DNA from 3 places in the Bradyrhizobium lupini genome. Region 2 is predicted to be linked to each of the others. Evidence: predicted binding sites of a transcription regulator. Region 2 holds the regulator's gene; each other region holds the start of a gene.
The links. Region 2 encodes LexA, which represses DNA repair genes until DNA is damaged. Its sites were predicted from a motif close to TGTTCNNNNTGTGTTCNG; they were not measured.
Positions count from the first base shown of each region.

Region 1: the regulator LexA is predicted to act here: its motif matches at 2,773-2,790, upstream of AB3L03_RS20295 (ATP-dependent Clp protease adaptor ClpS).
Region 3: the regulator LexA is predicted to act here: its motif matches at 3,219-3,236, upstream of recA (recombinase RecA).

Region 1 covers NZ_CP162553.1:4,305,605-4,312,247, forward strand. Annotated here, with positions in the region: gene AB3L03_RS20290 (tannase/feruloyl esterase family alpha/beta hydrolase) at 1-999, shown strand, start outside; gene AB3L03_RS20295 (ATP-dependent Clp protease adaptor ClpS) at 1,021-2,739, opposite strand; gene AB3L03_RS20300 (MarR family winged helix-turn-helix transcriptional regulator) at 2,949-3,416, shown strand; gene AB3L03_RS20305 (enoyl-CoA hydratase) at 3,434-4,204, shown strand; gene AB3L03_RS20310 (methyl-accepting chemotaxis protein) at 4,338-6,419, shown strand; partial or broken gene AB3L03_RS20315 (dihydrodipicolinate synthase family protein) at 6,544-6,643, shown strand, end outside.
Region 2 covers NZ_CP162553.1:7,552,908-7,559,550, forward strand. Annotated here, with positions in the region: partial or broken gene AB3L03_RS36345 (ComEC/Rec2 family competence protein) at 1-470, shown strand, start outside; gene AB3L03_RS36350 (hypothetical protein) at 609-1,043, opposite strand; gene lexA (transcriptional repressor LexA) at 1,537-2,238, opposite strand; partial or broken gene glp (gephyrin-like molybdotransferase Glp) at 2,415-3,625, opposite strand; gene AB3L03_RS36365 (hypothetical protein) at 3,864-4,055, opposite strand; gene AB3L03_RS36370 (HAD family phosphatase) at 4,223-4,849, opposite strand; gene AB3L03_RS36375 (alpha-hydroxy acid oxidase) at 4,864-5,997, opposite strand; gene AB3L03_RS36380 (S41 family peptidase) at 6,301-6,643, shown strand, end outside.
Region 3 covers NZ_CP162553.1:6,530,996-6,537,638, reverse strand. Annotated here, with positions in the region: gene AB3L03_RS31115 (hypothetical protein) at 73-1,065, opposite strand; gene AB3L03_RS31110 (hypothetical protein) at 1,075-1,950, opposite strand; gene recA (recombinase RecA) at 2,056-3,144, opposite strand; gene AB3L03_RS31100 (hypothetical protein) at 3,395-3,562, shown strand; gene AB3L03_RS31095 (DUF2798 domain-containing protein) at 4,200-4,457, opposite strand; gene AB3L03_RS31090 (hypothetical protein) at 4,696-4,845, shown strand; partial or broken gene AB3L03_RS31085 (hypothetical protein) at 5,051-5,285, shown strand; gene AB3L03_RS31080 (hypothetical protein) at 5,295-5,549, opposite strand; gene AB3L03_RS31075 (hypothetical protein) at 5,653-5,964, opposite strand; gene AB3L03_RS31070 (PaaI family thioesterase) at 6,325-6,643, shown strand, end outside.

The sequences.
Region 1 (6,643 bases), 3.2 Mb from region 2:
CCTGATGATTTCGACGGCATCTTTGCTCGCGTGCCCGTCATCAACTGGGTCGGCCTGCAGCATGCCGGCACGCGTTCGGGGCTCGTGACCATGGGTGATGGCTGGATCAATCCGGCGCAGGTGAAGCTAGTCGGCGATGCCGTGCGGGCCGCTTGCGACAAGGCCGACGGCTCCGATGACGCGCTGGTGCAAGATCCCGTTTCCTGCAAGGCGGCCTTCAAGGCGGAGACGCTGCGTTGCGCGAGCGGCAAGACGGGCGATCAGTGCCTCACCGACGCACAGATCAAGGCGATCGAGACCTTGCATGCGACCTACAAATTCCCGTTCGCGCTCGCCAATGGCCTCGACGATTATCCGGGCTGGGGCGTGTCGGGCGAGGACACGCCGGCGGTCGGCCCGACCGGCGGCTGGGTCGCGTGGTGGCTTGGCACGGCGCCTCCCGCGCAGCCGCCCGCGCCCAATAATGGCATCGCCTGGATCTACGGCGCCGGCGGCATCCAATACGTGTTCGCGCGCGATCCCAAGCTCGACGTGACGACGTATAAGCCCGAAGCGCACAAGGCGCGGCTGCTCGAGGTCTCCAGCCTGATGGATTCCACCGACCCCGACCTCAGCCGCTTCCGCGCTCGCGGCGGCCGGCTGATCATGCTCGAACATATGGCGGACTACGCGCAAAGCCCCTATGCCGGCATCCGCTATTTCGAGAACGTCGAACGCAAGGTCGGCAAAGCCGAGACGGCCGAGTTCGCGCGGCTCTACACCGCGCCAGGGGTCGACCATGTCGGCTCCGGCGCGCCGGCCAATGTCGACATGCTGAGCGTGCTGGTCGACTGGGTCGAAAAGGGCAGGGCGCCCGGCGATCTGGAAGTTACCGAGCAGAAGGTCGAGGCGCCGTCGTTTGCGACGCTTCGCGCGCTGCCGCTGTGCCGCTGGCCGGCCTGGCCGCACTACAAGAGCGGCCCAGTGACGGAGGCGTCGAGCTTCATGTGCGCGCCGTAGCAGGCGCGCCACTTCGGAGCGTCACCCGCTGGCCATTGCCTGCGCGCCGCCGAGCAGCTGCGCGTTAAGCCGGCCGCCGGAGAACAGCATGTCGTCAAGCGCCTCGTCGATATCGGCCGAGATCACGGTGTTGCCGCCGTCCCGCGCGATGCTTCCTTGCGCCAGCCGCCGCATCAGCTCCTTGATGAAGGCGCAACTCGTGCCCTCGCTGCGTCGGGCAGCCTCCGCGATCACGGCCCCCTCGAGCGGCAATCCCCTGCCGTAGAGCCGGACCAGCTTGCCGCGGCCGGTCTCGTCTGGCAGCGGCACTTCGATGGCTTGATCGATGCGGCCGGGGCGACCCGCGAGAGCTCCCTCGAGGTCCTCCGGCCGGTTGGTGGTCAGGACGAACAGGATGTCGGCGTCTTCCTTCAGCCCGTCCATCTCGTTGAGCAGCTTGTTCAGCATGGATTCCTCACACGGCCCCATGTCATCGCGGTCGCGGGCGATGAGATCGACATCCTCGATCACCACCATCGACGGCTGGAGCAACCGTGCCAGGCTCATATAGGCGCCGAGCAGACCGATCTGCTCGGCCGTGATGATCAGCGTCGTATGCCCGGGCAAATGCGTTGCGAGATAACGGATCGTGTGGGTCTTGCCAGTGCCCGGCGGCCCGTACAGCAAGATGCCTTTGCGTGTCGATTGACCCAGCCGGCGCAATTGGTCTCGGGTGTTGACGAAGGTCAGAACGTTGCGATCGAGCAGCCGCAGGGTCTGCTCCGGCAGGATCACCTCGTCGCGCGCGACCTGCGGCAAGCGATGCACCGTGATGCCGCGCGAGCGACCGCGATAGTCGGAGTCGGCATCGAGCGACAGGATCTTGCCGCGATAGGTCCGCGCAGCCTGTACGGCTTCTTCCAATTCATTGAAGCATTGCTGGACCAGAGCCGCGCCTGCGGAACCTGAGGGTACCAGGATTTCGATCCGAATTCCGGGCTCGCGACTGTATTCGCGGTGTGCGCAGAGCAAAACCGCATAGCGGAGATGATCCTGCTCACACAGCCACAGCCCGTTATCCAGACACTTGACCGGGCTCTTCTCGCCTACGTCGACGTCGGAATATTGCAGCGGGGCAATCGCGATCGCATAGCGGCCCTCCTTGAGCAGTCGTGGAATCGACAGCGTTTCGTAGCGCTGCTCCTCGTTTAATCCCACCAGCCGGATGGCCTTGCCGAAGAGCCGGTCGACGGCGGCCTGGAGATCGACCCGCATGTGGCCAGGAAACTGGCGGATCGTGGTCACGAGTTTGCTGCGCGCGGTGCTGGCAAGGTGCCAATCGAGAACGTCGCAAGCAAAGTCGAAATCTTCCTCTTGTTCGTTCGAGGGTTCATCCGCCGCACGCATGCAGTCGCTGCACAGCCAGACCGTTCGGTCGCCGATACGAACGTCGATCTGTCCCTCAGGCTTGCCACAGAGTTCGCAAGGAGTCTTGACCGCCTCTAGCGTGACCTGCAGTTGGTGGCCGGCCAATTCGATGGATTGTTGCGCAGATTTGAAAAGGGCTTCGGCAACCGATTGCGGGTAAGGTCCGCAAACCGCTTTTTCCTTCTGCTCGATCTGGGTGATCAGCGCGGTCGCTTCACGGTCTGATTTGCCGAAAACCTGCCGAAGCAGATCCATCACGAATTGGTCCGGCGTATCATCGTCATTATGAATTACGAGCTGGGTCGGCTGATTCTCGCCACGCATACTGTTCATCACGAAAGGTCTCCGGGACAATCTATGATTGAATAGAACGAATAGGGAACATAAAAGGAAGCGGCCGTCAAGCGTGACGGCGGCGGCTAATTGCGATTGGTGGGTGAGGTCCTGGTGCGCCGGGGCGGCCCTGTTCCTCGACGACTGCCGCGGCACATGTCCAGCTGCCGTCCTTTGACAATCTGATCCGCCTCGATTATCTATTTCGCATGCGAAATAAAGACGCGGGCGCGAGACACCATCGGTTGATCTACCTGTTGAGCGTGGCGCAGCGGCGCGTGCAGCGCTGGATGGCGGCGCAGCCTTCGAGCGAGGTCACGCCGGCGCAAGCGGGGCTGCTGTTCATCCTCGGCAAGCAGAACGGCGTCCTGATGGGTGAGGTGGGCGCGGCGCTCGACATGGGGCCGGCCGGCATCTCGGGGCTGGTCGACCGTACGGCGGCGGCTAAACTGGTCGAGCGGCGCGCGGATCACGAGGATGGTCGCGCCTGGCGCGTCTGGCTGACGCCGAAGGGGCGGACGGCACTGGCGCAGGCGAAGGCCAGCGCGGCACAGATCAACGCGGCGTTGACGGACGGATTCACCAGTGCGGAGATCGATATCGTCGCGCGCTGGCTGACCAGCATTCAGGACAAGTTTCCAAGACAGCTTTCAACAGAGCTTTCTAGAGATCCATAGGAATAGAGGAGAGACCCATGACCGAGCACGTCCGGATCCGGAACGACGGCGGAATTCTCACGCTCACGCTGGCACGCCCCGACAAGAAGAATGCGCTGACGGATGCGATGTACGGCAAGCTCGCCGATGCCATCGAATCAGCCGAGCACGATCCGTCGGTCCGCGTGATCCTGATCCGCGGCGAAGGCGACATGTTTACCGCCGGCAACGATGTCGGCGAGTTCGCGGCGGTCGCGGCGGGCAAGTCGGAAGGAAGCCGCAACGTCGTGCGCTTCATCCAGTCGCTGGCGCGCTGCTCCCGGCCCTTGGTGGCCGCGGTGCAGGGCCGCGCCGTCGGCGTCGGCACCACGATGCTGCTGCATTGCGACCTCGTCGTGCTTGCCGACAACGCGCAATTGTCGACGCCCTTCGTCAGCCTCGCACTGGTGCCGGAAGCAGCCTCCAGCCTGCTGATGCCGGCGCGCATCGGCTATGCGCGGGCCTACGAGATGTTCGCGCTGGGCGAGACGGTGCCGGCCAAATCCGCGCTGGAATGGGGGCTCGCCAACCGCGTCGTGCCGCTCGACAAGCTCGATGCCGAGGCGCTCGCGCTGGCGCAGCGTCTTGCCCGTCAGCCGGCCGGCGCACTCACCGCCACCAAGAAGCTGATGCGCAACGGCGAGACGCTGGTCGCGCAGATGAATGCCGAAGGCGAGCAGTTCGGGCTGCGCCTGCGCACCGCTGAGGCGCGCGAGGCCTTCACGGCGTTCACGGAACGCCGCCCGCCGGATTTCACCAAGGTTGCGTGATATCCGGGACTGCGCTGAGGCTCGTCGGGCCGGAAACTCACGCCCATTCGATTAAAACCTTAACGGAACATTGGCATGTCGCGGGCAAGGTGGCGCTCGAAAGAATAGGCCCCCGACCCAGGCCCCCGACACCATGGCAATGTTTAAGAAATCAGTAAGTTCGCTCCTTCTGACCTTGATGGCCCTGCTGGCTGCGGGTGCGCTGGCCTCCACGGCGATCCAGATGGTTGGGGCGTTCGGCCGCTATAGCGACAGCCTCGAGACCGCGCGGCTTGCCGCGGCCGACAAGGCGATCTTCCATGGCGTGCTGGCGCTGCGCAACAATCGCGGCGATGCCCAGAGCGCGATCCTCGGCGAGGATGATCCGCGAGCAAAACTCGAGGCGGCGGAGAAGGCCGAGCAGGGCGGCTATGACGCCATCGGCGCCGCGCTCGCCACCGTCGATTTCGCCCGCCGCGACGAACTCGCTGGCACATTGAAGCAGGGCTGGAGCGCCGCCGCGCCGCAATTCCAGCTGTTCTACGACGAGGCCAAGCGCCCGCGCGCCGAACGCAAGATCGAGCGGACCAACTCCTGGTATGATGCCGTCACCAAGGTGATCGAAACGGCCAACCTCGCCTCCACCGCGGTGTCGAACCGTGCCTGGATGAATGACCCTTTCATCGCCCGCATGATCCAGGTCCGGCGCTTCGCCTGGCAGGTGCGCGACCGTTATGGGATCCATTGTTCGTCGCTTCGCTCCAACGTCAACAGCAGCAAGCCGCTCGACGACGCCCAGAAGCGGTCAGTGGCGCAATGGGATGGCACGATCGCCTCCGGCTGGGCAGGCATGGCCGAGTTGCTGGCCTCGCCCGACGTGGCGGCGGAGCTGGTGACGGCCGCGACGGACGCGAAGGCCAAGACCGACGGTGCGCTCAAGCAGATCGGCGACCTCACCAAGAATTTCGACGGCAGCGGTAAGCCCGCGATGCCCGCCGCGGAATGGAATACGCTGTGTCAGTCACCCTTTGCGTCCATCGTCGCGGTGGCCAACAAGGCGCTCGACCAGTCAATCGTCCGGGCGGAAACGGTGCAGGCCAAGGCGCTCACCAATCTCGTCGTGCAGTCGCTCGCGTTCCTGCTCGCGCTCGCCGTGACCCTGACCGGCGTGTACGTGGTGCGCAATCGCCTGATGCGCCCGGTGCGCGCCATCCTGGACGCGATCGCCAAGATCAGCGCCCGCGACTACGCGACGCCCGTCCCGCAATCCAGGTATCCCGACGAGTTCGGCACCATGGCGGCCGCACTCGAAAGCCTGCGCGAGAGCGCGGCGACCGCGGAACGCCTGGGCCAGGAGCGCGAATCGCAGCAGGCGCTCCAGCTCGCCCGCTCCGGCACCGTCGATGCGGCCTGCCGCAGTTTCGACGACACCGTGCAAGCCGTCATTCACAGCGTTGCGGCGTCGACCAAGGAGCTCGATGCCACCGCGACGGACGTCCGCTCACTGGTTTCGGAATCGAGCAGCCAGACCGCGGCGGTCTCCTCCTCCGCCGAGCAGGCCACCAACAATCTCGAGACCATCGCAGCGGCGACCGAAGAACTCTCGGCGTCCGTCGGCGAGATCTCCGCGCAGGTGCAGGCCAGCGCCCGCGAGGCCCGCGAAGCCGTGTCGCAGGCAGCGCAGACCAATGCGACGGTCGAAATCCTCGATCAGACCGCTGGCCGCATAGGCGAGGTCGTGAAGATGATCAACGCCATCGCAGGGCAGACCAATCTCCTGGCGTTGAACGCCACCATCGAAGCCGCGCGCGCGGGCGAGGCCGGCCGCGGCTTCGCCGTGGTCGCCGGCGAGGTCAAGAGCCTCGCTTCGCAGACGGCGACGGCGACGGAAGAAATCTCCCGCCAGGTCGCGGAGATCCAGGGCGCGACGGGCCAGGCGGTCGCGGCCATCCGCGCGATCGGCGGCGCGATCAGCGGCATCGACGAAAAGATGACGGCGATCGCGGCAGCGGTCGAACAGCAGCGTGCGGCCACCACCGAGATCTCCCGCAACTTCCAGCAGGCCGCGCAGGGAACCCGCGAGGTCACCGACACCATCGGCAGCGTCGCCAGGCTGAACCAGGAGACGGGCAATGCCGGTTCGGTCCTGTCGGTGTCCGTGACGAAAATGTCCGCCGACGCCGATCGTCTCCGCGTCGCGGTCGAGGGCTTTTTGGGCGCGGTGAGGACCGCATAGCTTCGACAATCTTCCGTCCTTACGTCGCGCGATCGGCATTGCCGCCGATGCGCGCGGCGGGTACATCTGTGGCGCTGTGCGAGCGTCGCGGCAGATGTAAGAGATATCAGGGATGGAGAGTTCGATGCCGGTCACGCCCCACCACAAGGCCCAGCGCCCCTATCGCGGCGTGTTCCCGGTCGCACCCACCATCTTCGACGAGCGCGGCGAACTCGACCTTGAGG
Region 2 (6,643 bases):
GCACCTGATCAGGACGAACAAGGACAGCTTTCTGCTCAAGGAATGGCTCGCTGCCGACGCCGATCCGCGCGATGCGGGCAGAGCCTCGCTTGCCGATGGCGTGTCCTGCGACGAATCCGGCTGCGTGACGCCACTGGCCGACGGGAGGCTGGTCGCGCTGGCACTGCGCGTCGACGCTCTCGCAGACGATTGCAGTCGGGCCGCCCTGGTGGTGACGACGTCCCGCGCCGCCCGATTGCGCGGCGATGGTGGTCGATCGGCAGCGGCTCGCCAGCCAGAGCGCGCTGGCGCTGACGCAGCGTGGTGACGGTTTTGTGGTTCAGGCAGTGAGGGCGAGAGGCACGAGCCGCCCCTGGTTGCCGGCCGGCGCCGGCGAGGGTGATTTCGACGGCAGCCTCGCGCCAAAGTCGACCGCGCCTCGCATCAAGGACGCAACGCCGGCGGACACCGATCTGCAAGCCGACGATTGATCTGATGGTGCGGAGCAACGCAGTGGTTCGGTGCGTCCGTTCGGATCTGCGGGGTGCAAACCACACCATCTCGCCGGCCACGGCCGGCGATGGCGATTCAATCCTGACCTCCGACTTCGTAGCCGGAGGGCGGCTCTGTCAGCCGATCGGCAGGTGCGTGACGGTCGGCTGCCTGTCGGCGGTGATCTGCGCCTTGTGCTCGCGCTCGGTGACCGACTGAGTCACCGGCAGTTGCAGCACCGTCGCGCGCTGGCCTTCGACGAGCTGCGTCACCAGCACGTATTTGCCGTCGGGGAATTCGATCGCATCATGATGGCGGTCGGGAACGTGCGGATCGATCTTGCCGAACTTGCCCACGCGGGAATTGATGGTGCGCGTCCAGATCCAGCGATTGTCGTAGCGGACGTCGTCGGCGAAGGCGAGCTCCGTCCCCGGCAGCAGGCAGACGGCAACAGACGGATCGGCTGCAGAGGCGAAGCCGCGCGTCGAGGTGCCGCGGAAGCTTGTCGTGACGATCGTCTCGCCGACTTCGGCGGGGCGCGACGCGACGGCATGTAGGCTGTAGTCACACATCGGGTGCTCCTCATGCTGGGATAGCAACCCGCGTCTCTTATCGAGGCGCAGGCCTCTATCAGAGTGGAAGCACGAACGCTCTGCTTGGTTGTGGGCAAATCTGCGGCTGGCTTCCGCAAGCCGCGATCACATTATCTTTCCCGAATTCAATAGGAACAAAGCTCGCCGCGATGCATTCGGGAGGCGCGTACGCGAACATTGCCAACTTGGCTGCAACGGCCGAACTTGACCGCTGGTCGCTGTTTCCTCGAACAACCGAGCCGCGAAGCGGTGCTGCTTGAAGCGGTGCTGCTTCGTCGGCGTGGCGAGGAGCCAGCGTTGGAGGAGGGGCCGGATAGTCTGTGCAGAACCAGAAAGGCTATCCAGCCGGAGCGGACGATGATCCGCTCCAATCTCTGACCGGCGATGCCGATCGGAAGCGCGCGAGGCGCCAAGCACCTCCGGCATGAAGTGCTTCCGATATGAAGTACTGCCGATAGAAAGACTCCCGGTATCAGTACTTCCGGTAAAGCCCGATCAGCTTGCCCTGAATCTTCACCCGGTTGGGCGGCAGGATGCGGACCTCATAGGCCGCGTTGGCGGGCTCGAGCGCGATCGAGGCGCCGCGACGGCGGAAGCGCTTCAGCGTCGCTTCCTCGTCGTCGATCAGCGCCACCACGATGTCGCCGGTATCGGCGCTCTCGTTGCGCTGGATCAGGGCCATGTCGCCGTCGAGAATGCCGGCTTCGACCATCGAGTCGCCGCGCACTTCCAGCGCGTAATGCTCGCCCGAGCCGAGCATGTCAGGCGGTACGCTGATAGTATGGCTGCGGGTCTGCAACGCCTCGATCGGCGTGCCGGCCGCGATGCGGCCCATCACCGGCACCGCGACGGGACGTTCGCCCTCGTCAGCGGGCAGGCTCGCGCTCGCACGCACCTTGCCGAGATTGCCCTCGATGACGCTCGGCGTGAAGCCGCGGCGGCTGCCAGCGGCTGCCTGGAGCTCCGGCAGCTTGATGACTTCAATCGCACGGGCGCGGTTGGGCAGGCGTCGGATGAAGCCACGCTCCTCGAGCGCCGTGATCAGGCGATGGATGCCCGACTTCGAGCGCAGATCGAGCGCATCCTTCATCTCGTCGAAGGAGGGCGGCACGCCGCTTTCCTTCAGACGTTCACTGATGAACCGCAGAAGCTCGTATTGTTTGCGCGTTAACATCTCGACCAAAGTCCCCCGGTTGATGTCGTCCGATTCCGAGACGCTGAATTCGGCCATAAGCCGCTGCATGCTCGAAACAAATCATGAACAGACACTATATGTTCGATACATGTTCCGCAACTGCTTAATTTACCGTGAACAGAGCAAAGTGCGCGGAACGCGCGTTGCGGGGGCGCTCAGACGGGGAGCCGCAACACTTCGCAAGCCGTGCCGGCTTCGGCCTTCGGCGCGAATGGTGCGCGGACGAGAAGTACCTGTGCTGCAGCGAGATCTGCAAGCAGCGAAGAGTCCTGATGATTGACGGGAACAACGACGCGTGTGCCATCGTCACGCTCCTCAAGATGCGCGCGCAGATAGTCCTCGCGCTGGTCGTTGGCGCCGACGTCGCGGCCGAGCACGGCGCGTTCACGGCGATGGTGAATCACTGAACGGCCCGACAGGGCGCGAATCAGCGGCACCATGAACAGGAAAGCGCACACGTAGGACGATACGGGATTGCCCGGCAGGCCGATCACACCCATTGCGCCGAGTCGCCCGTGCATCATTGGCTTGCCTGGCCGCATCGCGATCTTCCAGAACGCCATCGCGATGCCTTCGTCCCGCAGTGCCTGCTGGACCAGATCGTGGTCGCCGACCGATGCGCCGCCGGTCGTGATCAGGACGTCGGCGCCGCTCTCGCGGGCGCGGCGGATGCCGGCGGTGGTCGCCTCCAGCGTGTCGGCGGCAATACCGAGGTCGATGGTCTCGGCGCCCTCGCTGCGGGCGAGCGCGTGCAGGGCGTAGCCGTTGGAATAGACGATCTGGCCGTGGCCGGGCGTGGTGCCCGGCATCACCAGCTCGTCGCCGGTGGCGAGAATCGCGACTTTCGGACGCCTGACAACGGCAAGGTGCGGATGATCCATCCCGGCGGCGAGCGCGAGGTCTCGCTCGGTCAAACGGCTTCCTTGCGCAGGAGCACGTCGCCCTCGCGGAAATCGACGCCGGCGGGGCGGATGTGCCGGCCGGCGATTGCGGCTTCCTTGATCGTGATCCGCTTGCCGGCGGCGACCGTGTCCTCCTGGATCACGACGGCGTCCGCGCCAAAGGGAACGACGCCGCCGGTGAAGATCCGCACGGCCTCGCCGGCTCCGACCGTCCCCTCGAACGGTCGGCCCGCTGCGACTTCGCCGATGACGGTGAGCTCCGAATCGATCGTCGCGGCATCGGCCGCGCGCACCGCGTAGCCGTCCATCGCCGACATCGCCTGCGGCGGCTGCGTGCGCCGCGCCACGACGTCACGCGCGAGCACGCGATGGTAGGCCTCGTCGAGGGAAATCATTTCTTCCGGCAGCGGCTCTGCACCCGCCAGCACCGCGGCAAGCGCGTCAGAAACCGGCATCAAGGCCACGGCGAAAACTCCTGCTCGGCACGTTCGGGCGAATGTTCCGCACGTCTTCTAGCCGAGCGCAGGCGCAGAGGCAAAAGCGGCTGAGCAGGCACAGTCATCCCGCCCCTTCACATTGTTCCGGAAGGCAGGATCAAGCGCGTCGCGGCATGATCCGAAGGAGGTCACAGATCGGCAGGAGAGTGGTCATGGAAGCGACGAAAATCATGGCAAGGCGAGAACGCGCCATGGCCTGAATCGATCAGCTCCCTGCCTGCCCGGGAGTTACGTCGGGCGCCTTGGATCCCTGATCCTTGTCGGGCAGCGGGTCGGCTTGGGATTTCAGGTCGGCGGCCTTGCTCACAAGCTTGGCGGAAAGGTCCGAATCTGAAGTTGTCCTCGCGAATTCAAGAAGAAGAGAGGCCTGCTTGGTGAGGTAGGTTTTGCCCAGCACGATGATGCATCCGTCCGTAGAAGTCCCAACGGACTCTAAGAGTCCGGAAGGCGGTATTCCGTTCCCGGAACTCTGTATAAAAATGTACAAAGTGATCCGGTTCCTCAATTTTTCAAAATTGGTCCGTCGGGCCGTGCCGTCGTGGGTTTCGCGACAACGGACCGTCGTCAAATGCCCAATGCCTTCAATGCGTTCCCGACGTCACGCGGCGAGGTCACATGCACCGCCGTCAAGCCGCGCGCGCGCGCTCCCTCGATGTTTTCGGCAAGATCGTCGAAGAACACGATGCGCCCGGCGGGCACGCCGATCGCCGCAACGACGTGGTCGAAGGCCTCCGCATCCGGTTTGCGCAGGCCGATGCTGGACGACAAATACAGCTCGCGGAAATGGCCGAGGAGGTCGGCATATTCCCTCGAGAAATGGTCCACGTGCGGCCGGTTGGTGTTGGAGAAAGCATAGAGCGGCATCTGTTTCGCTGCGCGCGGCAGCAGCTCGGCGATGTCAGGCATTTCGCCGGCGAAAATCGCGTTCCAGCCTTCCAGGAACTGCGCATCCGAAATGCCGATTCCGAGCGAGGCTCGCAATGAGGCGAAATAGTCCTCATCGCTGATCTTCCCCATCTCGTGCAACCGATAGGCTTCGCTGTCCCGCACATAGCGCGCGACGATGGCTTCGGGCTTGCAGCCGGCATGTCCCGCCCAGCAGGCGATCGCCTTGGAGAAATCGATATCGAGCACGACGCGGCCGAGATCGAACAGGAGCGCATCCGCGCTGCCGGGAGAGAGCGATGTCACCTGCGTCCTTTCACTCAGTATCGATACGGCTCGTGGTCGAACAGCGGAAACGCGCTGAACACACTCGGCGCGTTGGTTGCGGTCGCCTGGTGCAGGCAGGATTTGTTGACCTCGGCGAACGAGGTCGCACCCAAGAGGCCGAGGCAGCGCAGCACTTCGTCCTCGAGCAGTTCCAGCATGCGCGCCACGCCGGCTTCGCCGGCCGCCGCCAGCGCCCAGCATTGCAGCCGGCCGATGCCGACGAGGTCGGCGCCCGCCGCGATCGCCTTGACGATGTCGGTGCCGCGACAGACACCGCCATCGACCATGATCTTGGCGCGGCCGTTCACGGCGTCGACGATCTCGGGCAGCACGTGCATGGCGCCGCGACCGTGATCGAGCTGACGGCCGCCATGGTTGGAGACGTAGATCCATTCGACGCCGTGATCGATCGCGATCAGCGCGTCCTCCGGCGTCGCGATGCCCTTGAGGATCAGCGGGATCTTGAACTTGTCCTTGATCATCTTCACCGTCCGCCACTCCAGACCCTTCTGGTAATCGCCCCCGGTGGCGCGCAAGCGGCTCTCGCGAACGTAGCGCTTGGCGATGTCACGTTCGCGGCGGCTGTAGTGGGCGGTGTCGACGGTCAGGCAGAAGGCGGCGTAGGCGTTCTTCTCGGCCCGGCTGACGACGTCGGCGACGAAGGCGTCATCGCCGCGCACATAGAGCTGGTAGAGCCGCAGCGCGTCGGACGCAGCTTCGGCGGTCTTTTCTAGGCCGGGCTCGGACACCGAACTGAGCATGTGCGCCGCACCGAAAGTGCCGCAGGCGCGTGCCACGCTCGCCGCACCATCCGGATCGAAGATCTGGAGCGCGCCGACCGGGGCGAGGACCACGGGCAGGCGCATCTTGCGGCCGAACTGTTCGACCGAACCTGTAACCTTGCGAACATCGCGCAGCACGCGCGGGCGGAAAGCGATCTCGTCCAGCGCCATGCGGTTGCGACGCATCGTGGTCTCGGTCTCGGCCGCGCCGACGATATAGTCCCATGCATTCTGGTTGAGGTTGGCGCGGGCTTTCCGGATGAATTCATGCAGATTCTGGAACGGCTCGGTGCTGGCGCCGAGCTCGACGTTCCTTTCCGGTTGGATGCGGGGTGCTTCGTTCATTGTTATCCTCCCGAGAATTTGAAGCCTTCCCTGATCGCCTAACCCGTCCGGGGCGCCAAAACCATCCTAAAATGGCATGGCTGCGAGGCGCGGGCCGGCCGGCCGACCCCCGCTGCGCACGAACCGGTCCTGCAACGTTGCCGAAAGTTTGGGTCCGGACCAACCGATTTTTACGGTGTACCCGCCGGCGTGGCATCCCGGCCTTGAAGAAACCAGAATGGTATTGTGAGAAGCAGGCTGGATCGCCATTTGCATGGCGGCTCCCAGCCCACCGAACCGCGAAGCAAAAAGGCCAGCCTATCCATGCGGAAAACCCTGCTGTTTCCACTGGGCGCGCTCACCGGAGCGTGTCTGACCCTTTTGGTAGCCAGTCCGCACGGCGGCGTTTGGGCGGCACGGGCGGCAGCGAGCGCGGATGACGCCTATTCCAAGCTCAATCTGTTCGGCGAAGTGTTCGAGCGGGTGAAGGCGAGCTATGTCGAGAAGCCTGACAATGCCAAGCTGATCGAAGGCGCGATCACCGGCATGGTGACCTCGCTCGATCCGCACTCGCGCTACATGAACGACAAGGCCTGGACCGAGATGCAGGAGACCACCTCCGGCGAGTTCGGCGGGCTCGGCATCGAGGTCACGATGGAGGAGGGGC
Region 3 (6,643 bases), 1.0 Mb from region 2:
ACTTCTGTCTCTGGCGAAATGGAAGAGGTGGGCTACACTTCGCTAACCCACCCTCCGGCACGGAACACGCATTTAGGGCGCAACCAACGAGCGGGTCTCGGGGTCCCACCGCCAGAGTCGCTCGTTGGTCAGGTGAGTGCCGCCCCACCAGCGATCAATCCGGTTGTGCCGGCGAAAATCCTGGTCGCCTCCCAACACCGCCTTTCCGAACTCGGTCAGCGTCAATTGCGACCGCTCGTACCGATCGAACTGACTTGAATCGTCGTGCATCTCTAGCGAAAACGGACCTTGATCCAGTCCCGACACGGCCGGCCTCTCGCACCGCGCAAGGCCGTCAAGCAGCGCTCCAACTTCCCAATAACCATACACATCCAGCCCGTTGCACTTCTGATGGCCCGGAAAGACATCGAAAGGCTGCATGCCGCCTCGCGCGATGAGCTGGAGTATCCGCGCTTCCGTGGCTCCAAGGCCTGAGGCGGGACGCGGAAGTTCGTTGAGCAGAGCCCTCACGTGAGGGGCGAGTTGTGGCAAACAGCTCAAATTGGTCTTGAAGAGATCCCTCCAACTTTGCGGGGTCGGCGCGCGATAGGCCCGCCATGCACGCTTGGCCGATTTGAGTTGACGAGGTGTGATCGCAACAGCCGGCGGGTAGAGTTCGCTTCGCGGTGGGTCGACATCCCTGACACCCAAGGACAGGGAGCGCACGACAAAGTCGGGATTTGCATCGTGTTGGCGGCCCCAATGATCGAGCAGCCAGAGCAGGATCAATTGCGCATTTGGCTCCGGCCCTCGCCAAAACTCGACCGTGTCATATTCCGCGAGCAGTTCAATCAGTCCTCGATCCTTCACGCCTGATTCCTCGAGACGCCAGGACGGCGTATCGTCGAGCCAGTGAAGCCCGCGGGGCTGTGTCGTACGCGGCGCAAAGAATGCGTCCAGCTCTGCATCGGCTGGCAACGGTCCCCAGACCAGCCGGCGCTCGATGGCAATCACGAGGTCGGCAAGGCCCGCCTGTTGAATAGCGCCGGCGATGGACGAGTCGGTCGTGACAATGAGCCGCGTCATGCCGTGGCCTCAAGGCTTCGTCAAAACATTACCGTAACGCCACAGCCGATCATTGGTCAGGTGCGTGCCGCCCCACCAGCGGTCGATCGGATTGTGGCGACTGAAATCTTCCTGATGGGCCAGGACGGCCCTGCCGAACTCGGTCAACGACAACCGGCTGCGGAGATAGACCTCGTGCCGAGCTCTTAAATTTTCGCGATCGATCGTGCGCAGTTCGTCGCCCAACCCGGCCACTACGGGCTTGGGGCCGAGCGCGAGCCCCTCGAGCAACGAACCCAACTCAAATTCTCCGAACACATATGTGCGCCGTTGCGAGCGCAGGTGAAACAACCGCAGCATCAGCAATGCACTGAGATCCTGGTGAAGGAGATCGACGCACGCCTCAGGGGTCATCGCGCGGTAGGCCGACCACGCCAACCGGGCAGTCTCGAACTCTCGAGCCGTGATACGCACGACATGAATGTGCGGCTCGGACGCAGCGAGATCCTCACCGCGTTCTGTGGTCAGCTCGGATGCCACAAGTCGAAGTTTAAGCTTTCGCACCAGCGAGGAGCAGGAGCTGAGGTGGTCCAGCAGCCAGACGAGCTGCAATTGATCCCGGGGAGCTGGGTCGAACCAAAGTTCAACCACGTCATATTGCTCGCAGAAGTTCGCAAGGGACAAGTCTTTGCGGGCCTTGATGTCCTTGGGCCACCGGATGCCCCAGTCGGACCAATGATCACCCGGCCCGAGATTCGCCGAACGCGCGGCGAAAAAGGCTGCGAGCTTCTCGGGCGAGGGCAGCGGTCCCCACTCAAAGTGAAACGAGGATGAGATGACAAGCTCCGCCAAGCCCGATCGGGCGAGCCCGCTTCCGGACGAACTGGTCAAGATCAACCGCTTCATCGCGCCCCCCGAGCATGACCAATCCCAAACGAAACAGGCGCCGAAGACGTCGGCAACTCAACGTCCTCAGCGCCCGCTCCTCGCGAAAAACTTTACTGCTGAAGCTTACTCGTCCGCCGGCTCCTCGCCGTCGGCGTCACGCTCGGGGCTGCCGGCGAGAATTTGCTCGGCGATCAGGCCGGAGTTCTGGCGGATCGAGGTCTCGATCTTGGCGGTGATGTCGGGGTTGGCCTTCAGGAACGCTTTCGAATTCTCGCGGCCCTGGCCAAGACGCTGGCTGTCGTAGGAGAACCATGCGCCGGATTTTTCGACGATGCCGGCCTTGACGCCGAGATCGAGGATCTCGCCCATCTTGGAGACGCCCTCGCCGTACATGATGTCGAACTCGACCTGCTTGAACGGCGGCGCCAGCTTGTTCTTGACGACCTTGACGCGCGTGGTGTTGCCGACCACTTCGTCACGCTCCTTGATCGCGCCGATGCGGCGGATGTCGAGGCGGACGGAAGCATAGAATTTCAGCGCGTTGCCGCCGGTGGTGGTCTCCGGCGAGCCGTACATCACGCCGATCTTCATGCGGATCTGGTTGATGAAGATCACCATCGTATTGGACTTGTTGATGGACGCCGTCAGCTTGCGCAGCGCCTGGCTCATCAGACGCGCCTGCAGACCCGGCAGCGCATCGCCCATCTCGCCCTCGAGCTCGGCCTTCGGCACCAGCGCCGCGACCGAATCGATCACCAGCACGTCGACCGCGCCGGAGCGCACCAGCGTGTCGCAGATTTCCAGCGCCTGCTCGCCGGTGTCCGGCTGGGAGATCAGGAGCTCGTCGATATTGACGCCCAGCTTGCGCGCATAGACCGGGTCGAGCGCGTGCTCGGCGTCGATGAAGGCGCAGATGCCGCCCTTCTTCTGCCCTTCCGCCACCGTGTGCAGTGCCAGCGTGGTCTTGCCCGAGGATTCCGGCCCGTAGATCTCCACAACGCGCCCCTTCGGCAGGCCGCCGATCCCGAGCGCGATATCAAGCCCCAACGAGCCCGAAGAGACCGCCTCGACATCCATCGAACGGTCGTTCTTGCCAAGCTTCATCACCGAGCCCTTGCCGAACTGACGCTCGATCTGGGAGAGCGCGGCGGCGAGAGCTTTACTCTTGTCCATGGAGGATCCTTCGACGATACGCAGGGCAGTGGTGGACATCGGGTCGTGCTCCTTATGACGAGGATTCGCGTGAGGGACAAACGATTGGCGAGGCGGCGCGGCGATAAAAGCAATGTACCCTATTTGTTCTAGGTTCGCAATATGTTCTTTTACGATTTTGGCTGCCTGAAGCGCATCAAAGACGGATGCGCTGTGCGCCGTCAGAATTCCGCAATCGTCCGGCACCGAACCTTTCGCGGTCTGCGGCCTTCTCCTCTTGGACGAGACCGCAACTCTGGGGACTTCAGTCATGACGGACAACACGCATCACGATACGATCCGGCGCACTCCGCTGCTGGAGGCGGCGCGGGAGGAGCTGAGCAAGTTCGAGCGCAAGGAAAACGAGTTCCGCAAGAAAGACCGCGAAGAGCGTGCCGCCGAACTCCGTTTGCCGCTGGACGCGATCAAGGTTCATTAGGCCGCTGGGCCCGCGCTGGCGACGGTGCCGGAGCGGCCGCCCGTTGATCTCAGGAATCGGCACGGGAATCGGGATTCGGATGGCCGTGAAAGGCAAATCCGAGCCGATATGGTATCTAAATACTACCAGTAAGCCATTGATTGGGCGGGGGAATTTGTAGGCACGCTACTGTGCATGGGGTTGTTTTCGCGTTTTTGAAAGGCGCGCACGGGCCTTTCCACCCTCGGAGCCATCTTCCGCACCCAACAGCGCCTACAGCAGAACCAGCAAGCCGATGCCGATTACCAGCACGACGAAGCCAGCCGCCGTCGCGGCGGCGAATGACCGCTCTACGTTGTCCATGATGCCACCCCGTTGCCGGCACGCCACGTTTTCCCCTATGGCAGCACCGTCGCCGCGAAATCTCGCCTGCGGTTGTGTCCTGAGTTGTGCGAACGGATGTCGAAATTGGGACCGGTGCGGGGCCAGTCTGCGGCCCCCGCGCTCCGGCTTTTGCTGCCATCATTGGGCCTTGTCAGGCTGTCGTAAGCTGAACCGGCTAGGGTCGCCCGGCTATGGTGTTGCAGCCCAGCACCTCAGCCTCCAATAACCTTCTCCCCGCTTGGTTCTCCCAAGCGGGGTTTTTTCATTCCGATTTTCATGCCGGCCGGCCGGTTTGCGAACCGCCCTCCTCCTGCGTCAGCCGCAGCGAGAAGGCGCGGATCGCCGGCGCTGCGAGCAGCACGATCGGCAGCATCGCCGCCCATGCGATCAGCCACGACACCATCCAGTGCGCCAGGAAGTCCAGCGCGTTCCCTGCGGGAAAGCTGGCGATGCCCGCGGCGATCAGCGAGGTCAGTCCGGACTGGATGATTCCGAACACGAAATGAGAATAGCGGCGGGGAATGCCCGGCATGACGCGTCCATGTTGCTTAGCCGCATCGGGCCAAGCAAGGCACATGCCGCCGCGTTCCGGAAGGCGCCCTTACCCATTCTCGGAACTCTGTTCTTGGCCGGAGAACCACGGGCATGAGGTCTCGCGCCGACGCGCGCGGCCGACGTCTTTCGAATTTCGATTTCGTATGTTCCGGAGCACGTGCGTTTGCGCGATAGCCCTGAGCGATCCGGGGCTTAACGACAGGTTTGGCTTTCCCTTGGAATATTATGCCGCCCAGCATGTTCTCAGCATCGGCGAGCAGATCAAGACCGGCAAGACCGAGACCAAGATCGATCTCTTGGCGATCCGACGGGTGCAGCTGCGCATCGATCGGGAGCTGAAGGCGATCGGGCGCAAAACCGCCTGAACGGCCGGACCGAGATCGTCGGCGGCATGGCGCCCCTGCGCGCCGCAGCCGCCATGACTTGAGCGCAGCATGGCTTGCAGGGCGCAAGCCGCGCCCATGGGGCTATTCCGTAGCCGCCCGGAATTGATCTGCCGATGGTTTGGGATTGGACTGCCCGCGATTATGGCCGAGGGGACGGAGCCATCAGGCGCGATCGGTGCGAACCATGCCGCTCTACTTCTTTCAGAATCCGGAACGGCCGCTATTCCGGCTGTGCCGACCAGGCGTCGGAATTTGCCGATCGCGATCTGGCTTGGAAGGAGATGACCAGCGTCTGCGCCGACATGGCCGCCGGCATCGCCCGCAAGCTCCAGGAAAATTCCGAATGGAACATGGAGCTGCTGGACGAGGCCAAGGAGCCCGTATTCCGGATCCGCATCACATCCGAAACCTTCGAATAGGAGCCGGCCTTAATCCGCGCTGGGCAGCCGCCGCGTCGTGAATTCGATGTCGCCGCCGGGCAGCTCGCGCCAGGTCTCGACCGCGCTCATATAGCCGGCCTTGGGGTAGCGGGCGAAGAAAGCCTGTGCCCTCTCCCGTGCCGCCGCGCGCGGCAGCGTGAAGGTCTCGCGCAGATAGCCGTCGCCGGCCGTCGGGCCGGGCTTGCCGCCCATCTTGCGCCGGCGCGCCATCCGCTCGGCGAGATCCCGCGGACGATCGGCCATGTTCTGCTCTCCTCGACGCGATACACTCCCGCGCAATGTAGGAAGCAGGCCGATCAAGAGGGTCCCGGCCGGAGGCATCAACCGCCGCCGATCGGGCGGAAGGTCAATTGGCAGTCGTGCCGGACTTCTTCTTCGGCGCACCGGTTGCGGCCGACGCCTTTGGCGCCGCCGACGGCTTCGGCGGGTCGGAGCGCATGCCACCCCAGGGATCGTTGGACGCCTTGGAGTCTGGAATCTTCTTCAGCGTTTCCTTGTAGGCCCTGTCACGCTCGGCCTCCGCGGCCTTCTCCTCGGGGGTCTTGCCAGGCCCCTCCTGCAGCAAATTGAGATTGGGCATTTGCGCATAAGCCGGTCCCGCCAGCACGGTCGGTCCCGCCAGAACAGCCAGCACCGCGGCCATACGGAAAAGCTTCATCATTGACTCCTTGATCATCCATGGCGGCGCGGGTCGCCCGCGCCTTGTCACCCCTGCCACAACCGCAGGGGCCGCTCGGCCCGCTAGAGCCGGTCCGATCTGCACGATTTCGGCGCGTGGAGCCAGTCGTCCCAGATCGGGCCGCACTTGGTGCACCCGTTCAGCAACAGGCCGAGCCCGGCCAGACAAAACACGAGGACATACCTACGCAACATCACCCACCCATACCCACTCCATGGCATCATACCGGGCGAAGTCAGGCATTTTCAAGCCGACGGGACCCGCGGCAGACCGGCGACTTTGCCGCGCCGGTCCGCTCGAAATGCCGAACATCCGGCAATACAGGAGGGAACGACAGCAATGCCATCGCAGCCAGAAGCCGAGTTCGGCATCAGTGAGGCCCGACGCATCCTCGGCGAAGTCTTTGCGCCCTGGGTCCAGGATCTCAACCTGTCGGTCGAGCGCATCGATCACCTGCCGCCGCCGGACGTGCCGGACTGGCAGCCGGCAGCGCTCCTGCGCATGCCGTTCTCGGAGCGGCTGTGCCGCAACGGTGGTGTGGTCTGCGGCCAGGCGCTGATGGCGCTCGCCGACACCGCGATGGTGATCGCGAACCTCGCCGCCAACCGCGGCTATCGTCCGATGACGACGGTCGACCAGACCACGCATTTCATGCGCG